3 regions of the Lysinibacillus fusiformis genome follow, and region 3 is predicted to be linked to each of the others. Evidence: riboswitches for the same ligand, from Rfam matches in the RefSeq annotation. Region 3 holds a riboswitch; each other region holds the start of a gene.
The links. A riboswitch is a leader RNA that binds a small molecule or an ion and turns the genes downstream of it on or off. The one in region 3 is predicted to bind S-adenosylmethionine.
Positions count from the first base shown of each region.

Region 1: another riboswitch for S-adenosylmethionine. It lies ahead of JTI58_RS11060 (O-acetylhomoserine aminocarboxypropyltransferase/cysteine synthase family protein); the one in region 3 lies ahead of metA (homoserine O-acetyltransferase MetA).
Region 2: another riboswitch for S-adenosylmethionine. It lies ahead of metK (methionine adenosyltransferase); the one in region 3 lies ahead of metA (homoserine O-acetyltransferase MetA).

Region 1 covers NZ_CP070490.1:2,233,714-2,238,336, reverse strand. The annotation lists gene JTI58_RS11065 (hypothetical protein) at 1-119, opposite strand, end outside; gene JTI58_RS11060 (O-acetylhomoserine aminocarboxypropyltransferase/cysteine synthase family protein) at 455-1,756, opposite strand; SAM riboswitch class I at 1,874-1,987, opposite strand; gene JTI58_RS11055 (glycerol-3-phosphate acyltransferase) at 2,143-2,775, shown strand; gene JTI58_RS11050 (SLC13 family permease) at 2,972-4,453, shown strand; gene JTI58_RS11045 (succinyl-CoA:acetate CoA-transferase ScpC) at 4,526-4,623, opposite strand, start outside.
Region 2 covers NZ_CP070490.1:578,704-583,326, reverse strand. The annotation lists gene JTI58_RS02795 (alpha/beta hydrolase family protein) at 1-370, shown strand, start outside; gene pckA (phosphoenolpyruvate carboxykinase (ATP)) at 437-2,023, opposite strand; SAM riboswitch class I at 2,413-2,531, shown strand; gene metK (methionine adenosyltransferase) at 2,790-3,986, shown strand; gene JTI58_RS02780 (gamma carbonic anhydrase) at 4,166-4,623, opposite strand, start outside.
Region 3 covers NZ_CP070490.1:4,456,134-4,460,756, forward strand. The annotation lists gene JTI58_RS21910 (Ger(x)C family spore germination protein) at 1-80, shown strand, start outside; gene JTI58_RS21915 (hypothetical protein) at 85-318, shown strand; gene JTI58_RS21920 (GerAB/ArcD/ProY family transporter) at 350-1,498, shown strand; gene metA (homoserine O-acetyltransferase MetA) at 1,539-2,474, opposite strand; SAM riboswitch class I at 2,599-2,710, opposite strand; gene JTI58_RS21930 (nucleotide excision repair endonuclease) at 2,914-3,285, shown strand; gene JTI58_RS21935 (hypothetical protein) at 3,338-3,724, opposite strand; gene JTI58_RS21940 (TrmB family transcriptional regulator) at 3,748-4,530, opposite strand.

The sequences.
Region 1 (4,623 bases), 2.2 Mb from region 3:
TTTCTTTCGACTGATGTAAGAAGGTGTTGAATGGACTTATTGTTGACAAAGACATGCCCTTCATTTAGCTCATATATTAGATAGGATACAATGTTTTGTGCACTATAGATATTACCCATTTTAAACACTCCTTTATCATCAGTTTTTTTGGGAAGAGCAGTTACTGGCTAGGCAACTGCTCTTCTATATATTCAAAAGTGGGGGAGCACTTATGAAAACATTTACCTTTTTTAACAAGAATTTTCGTACCCTTAACTTATTTCCTAGTATATAACAAGGATTTAATTAAGTCAATAATACATATAAAATTACTTGGTATTATTTTTTATAAGGTTCTGATAATTAACGGATGTAGCAATTGGTTGATGTAGCAACGTTTAACGCATTACCAAATGAGGCCAATCGAATGAGAAAATACGTAAACGCTACAACATTCTTCCCTATGTTCTAAAGCTTAGGCTTCTACTGTTTGTTCAGTAGTTGTTGCCTGTGTAATGGCTTGATCTAAATCAGCAATAATATCCTCTATTGCCTCTAAACCGATGGATAAGCGAATGAGCGACTCGGTTACACCAGCTTGAACTAATTCGTCTGCTGATAGTTGCTGATGTGTAGTGGAAGCAGGATGAATAATTAATGACTTAGCATCACCTACATTTGCTACATGTGAAAATAGCTTTACGCTATCAATAAGCTTTCGCCCAGCTTCACGTCCACCTTTAATGCCAAATGTAAGCACTGAACCGAAGCCATTTCTTAAATATTTCTTTGCCAATTCATGTGTTGGAAAATCTTCCAGGCCATTATAATTTACATACTCCACAGATGGGTGGTTTCGTAAATATTCAGCCACTGCCAATGCATTTTCATTGTGTTTAGGGATACGCAAATGAAGCGTTTCTAAACCTTGTAATAAATTAAAGGCAGCATCTGCACTTAATGTTGGACCAAAATCACGTAATAATTGTACGCGTAGCTTCGTAGCAAAGGCCGCAGAAGCTGTATCAATTCCATAACGTAAACCATGGTAAGAAGCATCTGGTTCAGTAAAACCTGGGAATCGACCACTAGTCCAATCAAACTTACCAGCGTCTACAACAACGCCCCCTAAAGTTGTACCATGACCACCTATCCATTTAGTTGCTGAATGTACTACAACATCTGCACCGTATTCAATAGGTGTAGAACCGTAAGGAGAAGCAAACGTACTGTCAATAATTAATGGTAGACCATTATCATGTGCAATTTTAGCTACTGCTTCAATATCTAAAACCTTTAAGCTTGGATTACCATACACTTCAGCAAAGACTGCTTTTGTTTTATCAGTAATCGCCGCCTTGAAATTCTCTGGGTTTGTTTCATCTACAAAAATTGTTTTAATACCATAGTTTGGTAATGTGTTAGCAAATAAATTATAAGTACCACCATATAAAGAACTAGCTGCTACTATCTCATCACCAGCTCCAGCTAGATTTAAAATGGAAAATGCGATAGCTGCTGCACCAGATGAAAGTGCTACTGCTGCTGTTCCACCTTCCAATAAAGCCACACGTTTTTCAAACACATCAACAGTTGGATTGGTAATCCTTGTGTAAATGTTCCCTGCTTCCTCTAAGGCAAAAAGACGTTGCGCATGAGCAGTGTCTTTAAATACGAAAGCAGTTGAGCGATAGACAGGAACTGTTCGAGAACCCGTCACTGGGTCTGGCTCTTGACCGCCATGTAACAGCAATGTTTCTGGTTTAAAATTTGTCATTGTGTACCTCCAAATGGTTATTTTTTTTACGATGGTACCGGAGATGAGGAGGATTTTTCTGTAGAAAACAAAAACCCTCTTCAGCTAAGAAGAGGGTTGCGGTTGCAAGTTTTCCTCCCCTTATCTGCCAGATCCAAGTAAGAATCTGTAGGAATTAGCACCTTAGTAAGCTCGTTACTTACTGGTTGCCGGGCATCATAGGGCCTATCCCTCCGCCGCTCTTGATAAGAGTATGAGATTCAATTTCCATCGTTGTTACACAGTATAAACATAGAGTTTTTTTCTGTCAACATGTAAATTTTATTTTTTCCGAAACTTCTGTCTGCTCTTATACGTAATATGAACGCATACACTATTTTAGAAAAAATTTTGAGAGGAGGATTTTTATGGTAAAGGCCGTGATCACTTTTCTTATTATTGGCTATTTAATTGGCTGTATTCACGGCTCTAAAGTGGCACAGTTTTTATCGGGGGTTGATTTAAAAAAAGCGGGCCACGGCAATGCCGGTGCCTCTAATGCTACTCTTTCCCTCGGCTGGAAATATGGCGTTTTAGTAGCCCTCATCGATATTGGCAAAGGCGTTGTAGCTATTATCGGTGCACATTTTTATCTAGCGGACTTCACTCATTTAACAGAAGAACAAATATGGCTGCTTACCTACATTATGGCTGCTGGGGTCATTTTAGGTCATAATTTCCCTTTCTATATGGGCTTCAATGGCGGAAAAGGAACTGCCTCCATTATCGGAATTTTACTTGCTGTCGATTGGAAGATTGGTTTATTTGCACTTATTTTATTTGTTATTTTATCCTTTGCAACAAATTATTTAATTGTTGGTGTTCTAGAGTTTTATCTCGTTTTTTGTACAGCCACTTATTTATGGATTCCTGGCATTGGCCCAACCATTATAGCTGTTCTTCTTTTTGGCATAGCCATCATCCTGCACATAGAAAATATTAAACGTTTAGTCAATGGTACAGAGCCTAAAGTAACTTCTGCCTTTAAGAAAAAGAAATAATATTTTTATGGATATTTTTGTATTTTTTGTGATCATGTATTTTCTCTTTATCTACTCATATTGCTGTAAAAAACACCTATTCTGCGTAGTTTTTTTTCTACAATAAAAAAGATATATTCTTATCTTAATAAAACATTATCTAGGCCGATGTTATGGATAATAATCGTCATTTTTATCGTAGAAAGGATGAGAAAATATGTCTTCACCAAATCAAGAAGCTTCAAAACGTAATTTAAAGCCACTATGGATTGGCTTGGCCTTCGCTTTACTGATTATTATTACTTTTTTACCTAATAACGGTGATTTACCTATAGCTGGGCAACGAGCTTTAGCCATTTTAGCTTTTGCAGTCATCCTTTGGGTTACAGAGGCCGTTTCATATCCTGTGAGCTCGGCCATGATCATTGCGCTAGTAACTGTTTTACTAGGACTCGCTCCGTCAATGGAGGATCCAACTACAGAGCTAGGAACAGCTAGCGCATTAAAATTATCTTTAAGCGGCTTTAGTAATTCTGCCGTTGCTTTAGTAGCAGCAGCTCTTTTTCTAGCGGCAGCAATGCAAATTACTAATCTACATAAACGACTTGCTCTTTGGATTCTTTCATTGGTAGGAACGAAAACAAAAGCTATCGTATTTGGCGCTATTTTAGTCTCTATCGTCCTCGCATTTTTTGTACCTTCTGCTACAGCACGTGCTGGCGCAGTAGTACCGATATTGCTTGGAATGGTGGCAGCTTTTGGTTTACCACGTGATAGTCGGCTTGCTGCCTTATTAGTTATTACTTCGGTACAAGCAGTTTCCATTTGGAATATCGGTATTAAGACTGCAGCAGCTCAAAATATGGTGGCTTTAAACTTTATCCAAGAGCAATTTAATGTGGATATTTCATGGGGTGCTTGGCTACTTTATGCCGCCCCCTTCTCAATTATTATGTCTATCTTTTTATTTTTCATTATGATTGCTTTAATTAAACCTGAGACTAGCAATATCGAAGGTGGTAAAGAGGTCATCAAAAAACAGCTTGCAGAGCTTGGCCCATTAAAGGCTCCTGAAATTCGTTTAATCATTACATCCGTAGTTTTACTATTTTTCTGGGCAACTGAAGGAAAGCTACATCCATTTGATACGACAACAGTCACAATTATTGCTATCGCTATTCTATTAATGCCTAAAATCGGTGTGTATTCGTGGAAGGAAGTTGAGCCTCATATTCCATGGGGAACAATTATCGTCTTTGCGGTAGGCATTATGTTAGGAACCATTTTACTAAATACGCAAGGTGCTGCATGGTTATCAGATAAAGTTTTTGGTTCACTCGGGCTAGATACTATGCCTTTACTAGCAACCATCGCACTCGTAACTTTATTTAACATTTTGATTCATTTAGGCTTTGCAAGCGCAACTAGCTTAGCCTCAGCACTTATACCTGTGTTTATCGTTTTAGCCTCCACATTAACGGCTAATGTTGATCAAGTTGGTTTTGTTATTGTGCAACAATTCGTCATAAGCTTTGGCTTCTTATTACCAATTAGTGCACCACAAAACATGCTTGCCTATGGTACAGGCTCCTTTACAACAAAGGATTTCTTGAAATCTGGAATTCCATTAACCATTATCGGTTTCCTTCTCGTACTTTTGTTCTCTGCAACTTATTGGAAATGGATTGGATTATTATAGACTTTCATTAAATTAAAACGTAAAAGCCTTGAAGAAACAGACTATCTGTCCTTCAAGGCTTTTAAGATAAGACTATTGTTTCGTAAAAGCAGGGTCTTTCATCGTACCGTTTTTCGCATAGTTAACGTGCCATGATAGTGCTTTTTCTAGGTCATGTGGTGTGTGATGTC
Region 2 (4,623 bases), 1.1 Mb from region 3:
AAGAAAAGATATTACTTCTGTTGTGACATGGGCAGGTGTTTCGGATGCAACGGCCACTTATTGGGAACGCACAGATATGCGAAGGATGATGAAGCGCATTATTGGAGGAACACCGAATCGTGTCCCAGAAGCGTATGATGCGCGAACGCCACTATTTGAGATAGAGCAGATAACAGCCCCTGTACTGATCATTCATGGCTATCGTGATGAAAATGTGGATATAGAACATGCCAGACAGTTGGCATTTTTTTTAGAGGATGCAAATAAATCATTCGAAACGTGGTATGATCTTAACTACGCACATCAATATCCACCAGCAAAAAATCGTGAAACTGTTCGTGCTCTTTGCAAGTGGATGAAACAACAATAAAGCATAGAAGAAAACAAAAAGACAAAGGGAACGAATAATTTGTTCCCTTTGTTTTTTATTTAGTCGTTATTTTAATGGGCCACCAAGTGTAGTGATGGCTTCAGAAACGTTTGAGAATTTCTTGAAGTTTTCGTTGAATAAGCCTGCAAGCTCAGCAGCTTTTGCATCATATGCAGCTTTATCTGCCCAAGCTTCACGAGGGTTTAACACTTCTGAAGGTACACCTTCAACCGCTGTTGGAATGTGTAAACCAAACACAGCATCTTGTGTCGTTTCAACACCTGCTAATTTACCATCGATTGCTGCACGTACCATTGTACGTGTGTAAGAAAGTTTCATACGGCTACCTGTACCATATTCGCCACCAGTCCAACCAGTGTTCACTAGGAATACTTGTGCGCCGTGCTCGTCAATTTTTTGTCCTAACATTTCTGCGTATACTGTTGCAGGAAGTGGAAGGAATGGTGAACCGAAGCAAGTAGAGAATACTGGTTCTGGCTCAGTAACACCACGTTCAGTTCCAGCAAGTTTAGAAGTGAAACCACTTAGGAAGTGATACATTGCTTGCTCTTTTGTTAATTTACTGATTGGAGGTAACACGCCAAATGCATCAGCTGTTAGGAAGATGATTGTTTTTGGATGACCTGCAACAGAAGGATCAACAATATTTTCGATGTATTGGATTGGATAAGCTACACGTGTATTTTCTGTTAGTGAACCATCATCATAGTCACAAATACGAGTTTCTGGATCAACAGCTACGTTTTCTAAAACAGAGCCGAAGCGGATTGCATTGTAGATTTCTGGTTCTTTTTCAGCAGAAAGGTTGATTGTTTTTGCATAGCAACCACCCTCAATGTTGAACACACCATTAGCAGACCAACCGTGTTCATCGTCACCGATTAGCTTACGATCTGGATCAGCTGATAATGTCGTTTTACCAGTACCAGATAGACCGAAGAATAATGCCACATCGCCAGCTTCACCAACGTTTGCTGAGCAGTGCATTGAAAGAATACCTTGTTGTGGTAATAAGTAGTTCATGATACCGAAGATAGATTTTTTCATTTCACCAGCATATTCAGTACCACCAATTAAGATAATTTTCTTTTCAAGTGATACGATGATGAATGTTTCAGAAGCAGTACCATCAACCGCAGGATCTGCTTTAAAGTTAGGAGCTGAGATGACAGTGAAGTCGGCAACATGAGAAGCTAATTCATCTGCTGTTGGACGGATAAATAATTGATGAGCAAAAAGATTGTGCCAAGCGTATTCATTAATGACTTGAATGCTTAATTGTGAATCTTTGTCAGCACCTGCAAAGCCTTTGAATACGAATAACTCGTCACGTTCTTTTAAATATTTTATTACTTTTACGTATAGGTTATCGAACACTTCAGAGGAGATTGGTTGGTTGACTTTACCCCAGTCAATTTGATCTTTTGTGCTTTCTTCTTCTACCGTATATTTATCTTTAGGTGAACGACCAGTGTATTTGCCAGTTTCTGCACGAACTGCGCCATCTACTGTTAACATTGCTTCACCACGAGAGGTAGCTTTTTCTGCTAATTGTGGTACTGAAAGTTGAACATTAATGTTACCGCCGTTTAATAATTCCTTCAGTTCGTTTGCAATTTCTACTGAATTCATCGATTAAATACCATCCTTTTTTATAGTATTCCCTTGATTTAGAGGGATTTTTTCTTAATTTCAAAAATAGTATAACACAATTGCTTAAATAATCTATACTAATTAAGAAATTATTTTAGAGTTTTTATCACTTTTCAATAAACTGACAAAAAATAATGTTTTTCGAGTAGAATACCATCAATCCTACAGTAATTAGGCGCGAAAATTGAGCCACACATATGTTACCACAAGTAGCTAGGTATGTTGTAGGGATTAATTTGCTTCTATTTACATCATCATCCAAGTATGAAAAGTTTTTGTTTAATCTGTTCTTTCCTTTTTATACAGTAATACATAAGAAAATATTTGACAACGTTCGACCTTTTCAGTAACATGAGATTGAACGGATACTCTTATCCCGAGCTGGTGGAGGGTCAGGCCCTGTGAAACCCGGCAACCTGCATGAACTATTTCACGACATGCGTTGGTGCCAACCTGATGCAAGGGAACATCCCTTGAACGATAAGAGTGAAAGGTTACGCAGTCATTATTCCTTTCCTCATGTAAAGTAACGTGAGAAAAGGATTTTTTTATTGTTAAAAATCAATGTAAAGGTAAGTATATGTAGTTCTTTCCTTATTATAATGACGGATCTTTCGAAATCCTCGTGTTAAAAGCAGCAGTAACGGCTTGAGAGTTCAATCCTTAGGAGCGGACTTGACATGGGTAATGAGTACCGTATTCATACACAACTACTTATTGTAAGAGTATTTAGGAGGAAAACCAAATGACAAACCGTCGACTGTTTACATCAGAGAGTGTAACAGAAGGACATCCAGATAAGATTTGTGACCAAATCTCGGATGCCATTTTAGATGCTATTTTAGCAGAAGATCCAAATGCACGTGTAGCGTGTGAAACAACTGTAACAACAGGGTTAGTATTAGTAGCAGGAGAAATTACTACCTCTACTTACGTAGATATTAAAGGTATTGTTCGTGACACTGTGGCAGAAATAGGCTACACACGAGGTAAATATGGCTTTGATGCTGAAAACTTAGCGGTGCTTGTGGCGATTGGTGAACAATCACCTGATATTGCACAAGGTGTTGATCAAGCATTAGAGGCACGTGAAGGCTCTATGACAGATGCGGATATTGAAGCAATAGGTGCTGGTGACCAAGGCTTAATGTTTGGCTATGCATGTAATGAAACACCAGAGCTAATGCCATTACCAATTAGCTTAGCACACAAATTAGCACGCCGTTTAACAGAAGTACGTAAATCAGGTGAACTTGCCTATTTACGTCCTGATGGGAAAACGCAAGTAACGATTGAATATGATGACAATAATGTACCCGTTCGCGTGGATACAATTGTTATTTCAACACAGCATGATGAAGAAGCAACACTCGAACAAATTCAAGCGGATTTAAAAGAATTTGTTATTGCTCCAGTCGTGCCAAGTGAATTATTAGATGCTAACACGAAATACTTCATCAACCCAACTGGCCGTTTCGTAATCGGTGGGCCAAAAGGAGATGCTGGTTTAACAGGACGTAAAATCATTGTTGATACATACGGTGGTTATGCACGTCACGGTGGTGGTGCATTCTCTGGTAAGGATGCAACAAAGGTAGACCGTTCAGCTGCATATGCGGCACGTTATGTAGCGAAAAATATCGTAGCAGCGGGCTTAGCAGAACGTGCTGAAGTACAACTTGCCTATGCAATTGGCGTAGCTCAACCTGTTTCTATTGCGGTAGATACATTTGGTACAGGTAAAGCGAAAGAAAGTGAGATCGTAGAATGGGTACGCGAGCTATTCGATTTACGCCCAGCAGGTATCATTAAAATGCTTGATTTACGTCGTCCAATTTATAAACAAACGGCTGCGTATGGACATTTTGGTCGTACAGATTTAAATGTACCATGGGAACAAATTGATAAAGCAGATGCACTACGAGAAAAAGCACGTTTATAAACTATTGAACTAAAGTAATGAAGTCGTTAGAAAATTATTCTAATGTATTAATAAGAAAAGGGGCAACATTGCCCCTTTTGTTTTTTTACAAAAAATGCCTCGCTAGGATTCGTGAACAAATTCGTTACACGGAAACGCGAGGGATTTTTTCGTTAGTATTGATTTTTTGTGTATGTTAGTTATTTCTGAAGCGATTTATAGTATTGACCTTTTTCTGCGTATTCTCGTACGATGCGTTCCATATCCTCTTTATCTTCTGCATTTAATTCACGGACAACTTTTGCTGGACGACCTAATGCTAAACTATTCGGAGGAATGACTTTACCAGGAGGTACTAGGCTTCCTGCTCCAATAAATGCACCTTCTCCAATCTCAGCTCCGTCTAAAATAATGGAACCCATACCAATTAAGGCATTTTTGCGAATTGTACAACTATGTAAAGTGACTTGGTGTCCAACTGTTACCTCATCTTCAATAATGAGTGGATATTTTGGGCTTTGGTGTAAGCAGCAAAGATCCTGGATACTGACACGTTTACCAATAATCGTTGGGGAAACATCACCACGAATAACCGTATTAAACCAAATAGTGGTTTCGGCACCAATTGTTACGTCGCCCGTAACAGTTGCGTAATCAG
Region 3 (4,623 bases):
TGGCTGTTCACGTGAAGGTAACAACACAAGGATTGGGTACGATGCAAAATTCATTATTAAACAAGCCAAAGGAGGAGTAATGAAATGGTGCTAGCTGTAGCTATCTTGATCATCTCAATCATCGTTGCACTTCTATTTATTCCAAAGTTCAAAAAGCAACAGGATAAAAAAACCATTATTGTCTTCTCCTTTTTGCTATTCATTGGAACTGCTTTAAATATGGCCATTGCCCTGAAAGTCCATATTCCAAGCCCATTAGATTTAATTACCTTTATCTTCACACCAATTAAGGATTACATTGTGTCATTCACAAAATAAAAAGATGGACTGAGAAACGGAGGGTAGCTAGATGGAAAAAGAGATCATTAGTTCAAGACAGTTTACAATCGTTACCTTCCTCTATTCTATCGGTACAGCAATTTTAATTATCCCTTCAAGTATTACGGGCGCTGCTAAGCAAGATGCTTGGGTTGCGGCAAGCATTGGTGTTGTGCTTAGTTTACTGGTCATTAAGTTATTCTTAACACTCGCCAATCAAACACCCTCTCTTAATTTTATAGAGGCGAACGAAAAAATTCTTGGTCGTTTTTTGGGGAAAATCACAGCCATTTGCTTTCTCATTCTCACCTTTTTCTCCACTGGAGAGTTACTTTATTTTATTGGTATTTTTATGAAAACCGAAGTTATGCCAGAAACACCGACATTAGCATTCGCCCTACTGTTCAGTATCATTATTATGTATGCCGCGTATCTAGGGATTGAGACGTTTGCCCGTTCAGCAGAAATTCTCTTTCCGTTGTTTATCTTTATCTTTATTTTTTTCGTCGTTTGTATTACCCCTCAAATTACATTTGAGAATATTCAGCCTCTACTAGAAGCAACCAAAACATCTATGTTTTATAGTATTGCACGCTTTATGAGTATCTTTTCCTTTCCATTACTCGTGTTATTGATGCTATATCCTGCTGGCGTCAATGTACAGCCATCTGCACAGAAAGGGCTATATATTGGGACCATCCTTGGTGGTGTCGTCTTAATTACGTTGATTGTCCTATCGATTCTTGTCTTAGGGCCTGAAAACACAGCATCTAGGACATTTCCCAGCTATGCCTTAGCGCAAAGAATATCCATAGGGAATTTTTTGCAACGTATTGAAATTATTATGGCATTTATGTGGATTTCGTCTATTTATATTCGCACATTTATGTATTTCTATACGACCGTTGTTGGCCTTGCCCAAATTTTGAAAATCAAGGATCATCGTCCGCTTATTTTACCGATGGGCATCATTATCATTGGACTTTCTCAAATTGTTCATCCAGATATTGTGCATTCTACTAATTATAATAATGAAATTTGGCCTATCTTTTCCTTTATCTTCACCATTTTATTACCAATACTTTTGTTGATTGTGGCAGTTATTCGAAATCGTAAATCTAAGGCTCAAAATACCGAAACACCCCAACAGGATACAACGAAGGAAAATCAAAAAGTCTAATTTCTTTTACGTTTAGAAAAGAAATTAGACTTTTTATTAATTAGATATGATATTCGATTTCATCTACAAAATCCCATTCGTATGGTGTTTCTTGGTAGACATAGTAGTTCAACCAGTTAGAGAATAATAAATGCGTATGGGCACGCCATGTATTCATCGGCTCTTGTTTCGGATCATCATTCGGGAAGTAATTCACAGGGACGTCGATATCTATGCCCTTCGCCACATCACGGCTATATTCATCGGCTAGTGTTGTCGCATCATACTCCAGATGCCCCGTTATCATAATATTTTTATTATCTTTTGATTGTACGATGAATACCCCTGCATCCTCTGAATAGGATAATAATCGTAGGTCTGGATGATTGCGAACCTCGTCAATGGAAACAGATGTATAGCGAGAATGAGGCGCAGTAAATAAATCGCTAAAGCCGCGCACTAAATCCACCGTTAAATCTGTAATTACATGGGAATAGACGCCTGAGCATTTAGCAGCAAGCTCGACCTTCCCAATGCCATAATGGTGATACAATGCAGCCTGTGCCCCCCAACATATATGTAGCACGGATGTCACATTCTTTTTAGACCAATCCATAATTTCTGAAATTTCCTGCCAATAGTTGACATCTTCAAATGCCATTTTTTCTACAGGTGCCCCAGTAATAATCATGCCATCATAGCGTCGGTGACGAATTTGGTTGAACGTTGTGTAAAATAGTTGCAAATGAGATTTACTCACATTTTTCGATTCATGTGTGGCCGTATTTAAAAAGGTAATATTCACCTGTAGTGGTGTATTCCCTAATAAACGTAGTAATTGAAGCTCTGTTTTTTCTTTTTCAGGCATTAAATTTAGTATTAATATATTTAATGGACGGATTTGCTGTGTTTTCGCTCGATCCTCTTCCATGACGAAGATTTTTTCCTCACGTAAATGTTCTCCAGCTGGTAAATTTTTCGGAATATTAATTGGCATCTTGCTTTCCCCTCTCTATAATCACTCTCTTTTTTAGCAAACCTTGCTTGCAAAGAATGCAACTAAATTAAAAAATCCTCCTCATTCCATACGAGATAGAATGAGAAGGATTTTTTCACGTCCACTCTTATCTCTCAAAGGAAAAAATCCTTTGCTGGAATTAGCACCTTTCTAACAATTGTTAGAGGTTGCTGAAGCGTCATCGGGCCAAATCCCTCAGCTTCTCTTGATAAGATTATTTAATTATCTTGAATTGTAACATGAACTAGTTAGAATATCAATAATTCATAGAATATTTTGTGATTCAAGTGCATGTTCCTTGCTCATTTGATGTACACTAAGCTTGCTATATGTGGTGTTTCTACATTTAAAATTTATGGTAAACATGCCGTAATTATGTTACCATATACTTTTAGTAAGAGAGAGGAACGTGAATAGTTTGATTAAAATTGAATTTCCAAAACCAGATCTAGTAATCCGTCAACGTGAACAAGATTTAAAACCAGGTGATGTGGAAATCACACCTTACTTCGGTTTTATTGACTTCCATAAAATCACACGTGATAAAGGCGGCATTTTCTTATTCTATAATGACAAGAATGAGCTATTGTTTGTTGGGAAAGCACGTAAAATTCGTCAACGTATTAAAAAACATTTCGAGGACAATGTATCTCCGATGAAAAACCATCGTGATGAAGTGTTCAAAATTGAAGTCTATGAAGTAGAAGATCCAATGGAACGTGAAATTTACGAAACATATGCGATTAATACTTTCCGCTCTAAATACAATGTAGACAAAGTCTTTTATTAGACATCATGCAAAGAAACCGAAATCTCGTCTAGAGGGATTTCGGTTTCTTTTTTCACATTATGGTCATGCGATCGATTGGTGTACTCTGGCTATTTATTCGCAAATCAATGGTATCAAACTCAGGATTCTTGACGTTGATTTGAAAAACATAGGGCTGAGCCTCTTTCCTTTGCTCGCTGCCTTCTTCTAGCTGGATGATAAGCCTATTTCCCTCAGCCGTAATACTTGCCAACACATTCCCCTTTGAATAATAGACGAGGTAATATGAAGCATTATTTTCATGCAATAGTTGTATTCTGTCATTAGAAACAATATTTTTTTGGATATTGTCGGGGACAACAGTTAGCTCATGAATCGCTAGTGGATCAGCAGCTGGTGTAGCGTTACATGCTCCTAACATTAGTAAACTCATTAAACCTAGCAACACGATTTTTTTCACGTTACTCCCCTTCCCTTATACGATTATTCCAAGAAGAAAGCTTTTCGCTCCTTAGCAATCCAGTCTTCTAACTCCTGATCATCCCGTTTTACCAGTCGATTGATGAGCACATCATGCCAAATATAATCCTCTAGTAAATAAATATGGACAGGATCATTGGTGATAAAAGCCGTCTCTTGCGTGGATGGAGAGTGACCATAAATCATTTCCTGACTATCTATCGATAAGATAAACCAATGCGGTGTAGACGATTTTTTTGTATAGTGTGTGGCTCTATGCTGGTCAATCGAGGCTAAATGCTCCCCCACATACAAAGTAATTCCATGGACAGGAACATGCTGGGCCACCTCTTGCAACTCTTCTCGTAGCGCATCATACATATCCTCCCACATTGACAGCATCACCTTTTTCTCCGCTTTCTTTAGAAGTGACTGACAATAGTTAATGATGGATTCCTTGCCCTTTAGCATGACCACTTTAGGCTCCGCTTCTTGCACTTTTTCCTCTAGTTTCTCTAATTTCCCGCGCATAGATGTAAAATTTGACTCCCAGCGTTGTTGCATTTGCTGTAAAAACACAGACACTGGCATTGCCGCATAGGTTGTTTGTTCTGCGGTCTCTTCTTTTAACACGATGCCCTTATCTACAAGGATATTTAAAATATCATACACTCTTGCACGTGGTATGCCAGAATTTTTACTAACCTGATAGGCACTGACATGACTTTGCTGAACAAGTGCCGTATAGGCCTTTGCTTCATATTCTGTAAAACCCATTTCTTTCAACTGGGCGATTAATTCCTCCATGTAATCCCTCCATTATCTTTATTATAGGCTACTTTTGTGAAGATTTGCCAATGAAAAAATGAGGGTTTACAGCACAAATAAAATTAGTTACTA